One region of the Methylobacterium sp. CM6257 genome, then DNA from elsewhere that is predicted to be linked to it. Evidence: predicted binding sites of a transcription regulator. Region 1 holds the regulator's gene; the other holds the start of a gene.
The links. The regulator LexA, encoded in region 1, represses DNA repair genes until DNA is damaged. The targets are predictions, from matches to a motif close to TGTTCNNNNTGTGTTCNG.

Region 1 (3,917 bases):
CCTGCCCCATCATCGACGCGAAGGCCTGGCCCACCGGCCCGCGCACCGAGCCGATCAGCACCTCCGGCATGGCGTCGGTGTACTGGCCCTCGGCCGCCAGCACCGTGGCCTCGCCCGCGCGGAACCAGATCTCTTGCATGTTCGAACTCCACCTGATCGGAGCCCGCGGGAGACATCATCGCGCCGCCCGCGTCAATGAGCTCAGAGCAGGCCGACCCCGTCGAGCACGCCGACCGGCGCGAAGGCGATGGTGATCCCCGAGACGGTGTAGACCACGCATTTGTAGGTCCCCGCCACCCGCTTCCCCTCCGGCAGAGCCCGTGTCGCCAGAAGGATCAGGAAGCCGAGCGCCAGGGGCAGGAGCAGCGCGTTCATCACCTCCACGGCGACGTTGCGGGCCACGAGGTTCGGCACGAGCTGCACGGCGACCGCCCCGCCACGACCACGGGCGTGAAGGCGCCGTAGAAGGCCGGTGCCTCCAGGGGCGACTGCTCCAGGGAGTGCGGCTTGCCGGTCACGTCGCCGAAGCCCCAGGCCAGCGCCAGGGCCACCACGTCCAGCGCCACGAAGGCCGCCGCGATGAGGCTGCCGATATCCGTGTCGGCGAGCATCACGAGGAGTCCAGGGCCGGCGGTCTTGAGGAACGCGTTCAGGCGAGGCAGGGAAGCGCTTGGCACGGCTCGGGAACAGTCCCGGGCGCGGGCAGTTCCGGGCGGGAGCCTGCGGCGTTTTCCCGGGGCGCGCGGGAGGATGTGTGATGGCGGAGAGCACGGATCGGGGCGCCGGCTGGAGCCTCCAGGCGAGTCCCGTGCCCGACGGGGTGCGGCTGGAACTCGCCCTGTCCGATCTCGGCGGAAGCCCGGTCACGGCCGCGATCGTGCTCGATCGGGCGGAGGCCCGCGCCTTCGCCCGCGCCTTGCTGGCGGCGGCCGGCGACGCGGCCGAGCGCACCTTCCCGAAGCCGGGTGCCTGACCGGCGCGGCAGCGCCGGGCCGCGGTTCAGCGCAGGATCAGGCCCGGATTGCGGCCCGGCAGACGCGGCACCACGGTGCCGCGCTTCTCGATGGGCGCGTCGCACGCGTAGGCGAACTCGGTCTTCAGCGGATCGAACACCGTCTCGCCGGTGATCCGGCAATCCTCGCGCACGGTCTCGTCGAGATAGGCGCGGGCGGCCGTGCGGAAGCGCTTCACCCGGGTCGCCTCCGGCTCGGGATCGATCCGGGCCTCGCTGAGATTGCAGCCGGCATATTCGCGCAGGGCGTTCGAGACGATCAGCATCCTGCGCAACTGCCGGTTGTCATAGACCTCGTAGGGCTCCTTGCAGCCGATGGTGACCACCTGCGGCGTGAGGGCCACGTAGTTGCGCGAGATGTACGCGAAGCCGGTGGTGCAGCCGGCCAGCGCCAAGCCCAGGGCGACCAAGCCGAGGGGCAGCAGAGCCGCGGGTCGTCGCATCCTCGTCATCCCAGCCCGATTCCAGCCCGTCCCGGATCCGCCGCCCTCTCTGGCGGGACACCGGGATGCATTGAAACGGCTCCGCTTGCGCCGTCAAATCGTTTCTCGCCACGCCCGGGCCGCGGCAGCGCGAGCGTGGCCGTATTGTGCTTGCGGAACACTTGCGGAACGTTTAGCCTGTTCGTGATTTGTTTCCGAGACCGTCCCGAGGCGGTCCGCCAAGCCGCGAGGCCCCCGTCGATGCTCACGCGCAAGCAGCTGGACCTCCTGCGATTCATCCAGAGTCGCATGCAGGAATGCGGCGTCCCCCCCTCGTTCGACGAGATGAAGGACGCGCTCGACCTCAAGTCGAAATCGGGCATCCACCGGCTGATCACGGCCCTGGAGGAGCGCGGTTTCCTGCGGCGCCTCCCGAATCGCGCGCGCGCCATCGAGGTGATCCGTATCCCCGAGAGCCTGACCGGTCAGGCCGCCGCACCTGCGGCGGAGCCGCGCCGCTTCACCCCGAGCGTGGTCGAGGGCGGCAAGTCCAAGCAGCCGCCGATGCCGGCCAGCACGCGGATGATCGATGAGGCCGGCCGCGCCGTCTCGATTCCCGTGATGGGCCGGATCGCGGCCGGTACGCCGGTCTCGGCGATCCAGAACCAGAGCCACGCCATCACCCTCTCGCCGGACTTCCTGGCGGGCGGCGAGCACTACGCCCTGGAGGTGCGGGGCGATTCGATGGTGGAGGCCGGCATCCTCGACGGCGACCTCGTGGTGATCCGCAAGCAGGAGACGGCCAACACCGGCGACATCATCGTGGCCCTGATCGACGACGAGGAGGCGACGCTCAAGCGCCTGCGCCGCCGCGGCTCCTCGATCGCCCTCGAGGCCGCCAACCCGGCCTACGAGACGCGCGTGCTTGGTCCCGACCGGGTCCGGATCCAGGGCCGGCTCGTCAGCCTCGTCCGCCGCTACTGAGGCGGCTCGGCCGGCCCGTCATCGGGGATGATCCTGCCCCCGGACGCGTCGGCCTCTGACGGAGTTGCCGCCACCGGCTCTCGCGCGGCACCGTTCCCATCCGCACGTGCGATCGCCGGGGGCTCTGCCGGGCGCGGGCGCCAGGGGAGGGAGCGGCCGCCGTCGCGGGCGTAATGCGCCGTGAAGCCCTCGGTCTCGGCCCGGAGGGCCACGGCCCCGCGGGCGGCCAGGACGCGACGGTCGATCACCAGAGGCCCCGTGCAGGTCGGCGGCGCGGCGAGTCCGGTGATCAGCACGGCGGCCCGGGCGCAATCCTCCGAAAAGGCGCGTCGGTCCCGGACCAGGGCCACCGCCCGTCCGTCCGGTAGCTGCGCCGTGCAGCCGAGCCGATCGCACCGCCCGCCCGGCTGCGAGCCGATCATCGCGTTGGCTCGCCGCCCGTCACCATCTGCCTTCAGCCACTGCTCCAGCACGAAGGCGGACGGCTTGCCCAGCACCGTGAGCCGGCCGTCGGGGCTCCGCACGGCAGCGCCCCCGCCTTGCCGGTCGACGTAGAGGTCGTAGCGTTCCGGCAGGGCGGCGAGCCAGAGTCCGAACAGAACGGGCGGCAGCGCGAGCCAGCGCAGGCGCGAGGCCGGAAGCGTCGCCAGCAGCAATCCCGCCGTCAGCAGAGTCAGCGCGCCGGTGCCGAAAGCCGGCAGCACGAGGGTCGCCCGCTCGAACCCGGCGATCCATTCGGAGATCGCCAGCATGCCGCCGACGGCCTGCCCCATGAGCCACCAGATCGGCCGGTCGAGGGCGAAGGGATAGGCCAGGATCCCGATGACCGCGGACGGCATCACCACGAGGGAGACGAGCGGCAGGGTCAGGGCGTTGCCGACGAGTCCGAGTGGCTGGATCGTCTGGAAATGATAGGTGGCGAAGGGCGCGGTCGCGACCTGCGCCACCAGGGTCGTGGCCAGCGTGCCGGTGACTGCCGAGAGGCCGGTGCCGACGAGCCGCCCGATCCGCCCCGCCCCGGGGCGCACGAAGAGGCGCCCGTCGATCAGCCGCGCGCAGGCGATCAGCCCGGCCACCGCCCCGAACGACATCTGGAAGCTCGGGCCGAGCAGGCCCTCCGGCTCGCGGGCCAGGGCGATCAGCGCGGACAGCGCGAGGTTGCGCATCGACAGGGCCGGCCGGTCCACCAGGATCGCGCCCAGCATGATCAGGGTCATGATCAGCGAGCGCTCGGCGGCGATGTCCCAGCCCGAGAAGGCGCAGTAGGCGGTTACCCCCGCCATGGCGAAGCCGGCGGCGATCTTCTTGATCGGCCAGAACAGCGCGCAGTAGGGCACGAGGGCGAGGACGGCCCGCACCAGCCAGAACACCACGCCGGCGGCCAGCACCATGTGCAGCCCCGAGATCGAGACCACGTGGTAGATGCCGGCAGCGCGGAGCGCATCGTTGGTCGCCGGACCGATCAGCCCGCGCTTGCCCGTCACCAGGGCCGCCGCCAC
Region 2 (3,917 bases), 3.3 Mb from region 1:
ACATCATGGCCGGCGTCGGTGGCCGATTGTCGGCCTGACTGGACGGGATCAGGCTGGCATCGAGGCTGACCACCGACGAGTTCGAGATCGCAGCGATCAGTTCGTCGAGGCGCGCGCGCGTGCGCTGCCGGAAGGCGTTCGCGCGCTGGACGGCCTCGGCGCGCGTGGCCGCACGCCCGATCTCTGCCAGCTCTGCCTCGAACACGGCTCGACCCACCGGATCGCCATAGGCCGGGAACACGCGTCGCACCGCCGTGATAAAGGCCAGCCCCACCTCGGTGACCGCGATGGCCGGATCCTTGCCATTCGAAAGCGTGATGTAGCGGCTCTTCAGGAGCTTGGGCAGGATCGTGTCGCGGGTCGCGGCCGTGCCGAGGCCCTTGGGCTCGTTCGGGTTGACGGGGTTCTCCAGGGCGCGCTTGACCGCGGGGTCATCGACTTGGTCGATGAGCCGGCCCATCACCACGGGCAACTCGCCGCGGGTGATCCGCCGCGGCGGCTCAGTCTTCGCGGTGGCGACGACCGCCGACCCGGCCGACGCGCCTTCGCCGTCGCTCACGGCCGGCAGGCGCGCGGAGGTTGCTTCGGCCTCGCGCTTCACCTTGCCGGGCACGATGTCCGCTTCCAGCTCAGCCTCGCCGCCGTAGACTGCACGCCAGCCCGGCGCACGCACGACGCTGCCCGACACTCCGAACCGCTTCGGACCCAGCGGCGTCGCTACCTCGGCGCCGACGCTCGTGCGGGCATCGACGCCGTCGGGGAGGTGCGCGGCGAGGTAAGCTTTCGCGACAAGCTCCCACAGGCGGAACTGATCGGCTGAGAGGCGGCTGCGCTCAGGCACTTTGCGCAAGGGTACGATGGCGTGGTGCTCGCCCGGGTCCTTGACATAATGCCCCTTGGCGCCGTGCCGGATCAGAGGCGCCTCGTCCAGTGCCATGAGGCTGCGCAGGTCGGTGAGCACGGAGGCCACGGCCGCGATCACCGCGGCGGCGTCACCGGCCTGCCCGTCCGGCAGGTACTCGGACTCGGTTCGCGGGTAGCTGAGGTAGCCCTGATCGTAGAGGTCCTGGGCGAGACCGGCCGTGTGCTGCGGGTCCCAGCCGAAGCGCTTGGCGCAGCGCCGCGCCAGCGTGTCCTTCGAGAACAGCCGAGGCGGTGCGCGCCGCACGTCCTTGTTCTCGACCGCCAGGGGCCCCGACCACGTCGCGGCGGCTGTTCGGATCGTCTCTGCAATCGCCGCATCGAGGATCCGCTCCTTGGGGGCGTGCCACAGGGTCAGTTCGGCACCGGAGTCGGTGCTCAGGTGTAAAGCAACCTTGAAGAAGTCCTGCGGCACGAATGTGCGAATGCGCTCCTCGAGGTCCGCCAGGATGGCGAGGGTGGGCGTCTGCACGCCGCCAAAGCGCCAGGGCTCACGGAAGGCAGGCGGCCGCAGGCGCAGCGAGATGGCCCGTGTGCCGTTCAGACCGAGGTGGTAATCCTCGTACTGCCGGCAGAGCGCTTCAAGGTAGGCAGCATAGTCGCGCTCACCCGAACCGGGTTCCTGCGCCAGCGCGGCGAAGGCGCGGCGGATCGAGACGTCGTCGAGTGCACCGAGCTTGAGCCGGTCAACCCGGCCACGCCACCCGAGGTGCTCCAGCACCTCCCAGGCGATCATCGAACCCTCACGCCCGGGATCCGTGGCGATGATCACGCGCTCGACGCCGCTCAGCGCCTGCCTGATCGCAGCGATCTTCGGCTCGTGCGACTGGCCGGACCGATTTGTGCCACAGCTGACCGGGATGGTGGCAAGCACGATGGGTAGTGCGTCGAAACGCCAAGGCTTCCACTCCGGCCGGATGCTGCCCGGTTCCTCGGCCGACAGCAGGTGTCCCTCGGCGGCCACGCAGACGGTGTTCGGGGAGCGAAAGAAGCGCTGCAGCTGACGCATTGCCGAGGGCTTCTCGAAGAAGAACAGCGTGCGGCCGGAACTCGGATTAGGCATGTTACTGACCGCGGAGGCTCTCGCTGCGCCGAGTCGTTGGTTCACATTTTGTTCTAAAATGGGCCCGCAGGCAACTGCCGCTCGGGTCGAGGAAGGCGGGACTGGCGCCGAGTGCCGGCAGTTGCCGTCCGCGGGTGCGGGCGCTGGAGCCGCAGGGTCGCAACGTCCACTGCCGACATGGCTGGGAGATCTCTGCACGAAGGACCTCCATGCAAAATGGACAGCGGGCATCGTGGATGCCTGAGAGCCTTGCCTTCGGGGAACGTGTCGATGGCAGCCTCGCACATATCTCGGAAGTCCGCTCCGGTCTGGCATGCGGCTGTCGCTGCCCGGGCTGTGGAACGCCGCTGGTGGCCCGCAAAGGTGACCAGGTGGAGCACCACTTCGGGCATCATGGCGCGGCCGGAGAGCGCCCCTGTCACAGCGGCGCGGAATCGGCCCTGCACCGGTTTGCAAAGGAGCTGCTCGCCTCCAGGCTGGCGTTCGCCCTCCCTCCCCTGCTCCGCGATGGTGAGCAGCGGCCCCTCTACACGGGCGGGATCTATCAGTTCGACGCTGCGGTCCTGGAACATCGGCTCGGACCCGTCGTGCCGGACGTGATCGTACGCCGCGCGAACCGAGATCTGCTGGTCGAACTTCACGTCACGCACGCCTGTGGCCCCGACAAGATCGCCCGGATCGCCGATCTGGGCCTTGCTGCAGTCGAGATTGACCTGTCCCGTCTGCCGCATAGCGTTCCGCGACGAGAGCTGGAGGACGCGATCGTCCTCCACGCTCCGCGGCAGTGGCTGCACAATCCGAAGCTGGGGCTTGCGCCTACCACAGGACCAGACATTGCCGTCCAACCGACCCGACCGCCCGGGCGGCCCACAATCGCCCTCGGGCGGGCCTATGCGATGGCCTGCCGGGAGGTATCGGTGATGAGCGTCAAGAGCTTGGCGCCGCGCCAGATCCAGGCTGATGGTCTGTCGCGAGCTATCGGGCTCGAGGTTGCGGGTATTGGCTGCTTCAGCGTCCCACCCCAGGATTGGCAGGCCCTGATCCTCATGACCGCGCTCGATCGTGCGCTCATCGGCAGCTCCTGCGCGGTGAACGTGGAAGCGGCCCTGCGTCAGGTGCGGGAGCGGGCTTGGCTGCGAAGTCAATTCCGCCAGCTCTCAGGCGCTGAAGAGGCAGCCTTGCGCGCCGCCCTCCCCGCCTTCGCTCCACCGGGTTCGGCCATCACGGCGTGGGCTATGGCGCTGTCGCGGCAAGGCATTCTGGTGCCGAGCGGTGTACGTGGGCAGTGGATGATCAGGCGCGAGACGCTGCAGTCGGTGCGCGATGCTCGTCGGCCCAGAACGGCGCCCGCGCGATGATCCGCACGCCTTGACCTGAGACACGCGGCGCTCCGCACGCCATCATAGCTCCAGACAAGATCGCGTCTTCACACAGCCTCTACCCAACACTGCCGCAGGAACGCACGTGCCGGTGACCACACATGGCCGAAAGTCGCCGTTCCGGTTCCGAACGAGCGGGCAGGGATAACCAATACCCCGGTTCGGATGGAACCCGTGCGTATCATCACAGGCATAAACGATGCGGCGGAACTGCGCCCGAGTACGCACCGCGATGATCGCGTGGAACCGAAATCCGCGCTCCTGCGTATTGGCGGAAACGCAAGCACTGGCCTTCCTCAATTCGAAAGGCTTCCCACGAGACGGCCTCGCGTCGTCCGATGAGATCTTGCGCGCCACACATTGAAACGGAGCAAAACCGTGAACAGCTCGACCAAGATCGGCGCCTTAGCCGTTGCAGCCCTGCTCGGGCTCGGGACCATCGGAAGCGCGCCCGCGCAGGCCAGGGGCGAGGGAGCCATCGCTGCCGGTGTCGTGGGCGGCCTCGCGGCTGGAGCCCTGGCCTCTCACGCCTACCGTCACCGCCATTACGGTTA

Region 2: the regulator LexA is predicted to act here: its motif matches at 2,023-2,040, upstream of ACYCO6_RS03250 (type IA DNA topoisomerase).

What each region holds. Positions count from the first base shown of each region.
Region 1 is NZ_CM137735.1:4,019,777-4,023,693, forward strand. It holds gene fae (formaldehyde-activating enzyme) at 1-139, opposite strand, end outside; gene ACYCO6_RS19685 (hypothetical protein) at 202-375, opposite strand; gene ACYCO6_RS19690 (hypothetical protein) at 375-677, opposite strand; gene ACYCO6_RS19695 (hypothetical protein) at 758-973, shown strand; gene ACYCO6_RS19700 (hypothetical protein) at 1,000-1,455, opposite strand; gene lexA (transcriptional repressor LexA) at 1,696-2,418, shown strand; gene ACYCO6_RS19710 (ComEC/Rec2 family competence protein) at 2,412-3,917, opposite strand, start outside.
Region 2 is NZ_CM137735.1:672,540-676,456, reverse strand. It holds gene ACYCO6_RS03250 (type IA DNA topoisomerase) at 1-1,984, opposite strand, end outside; gene ACYCO6_RS03245 (hypothetical protein) at 2,335-3,342, shown strand; gene ACYCO6_RS03240 (hypothetical protein) at 3,742-3,917, shown strand, end outside.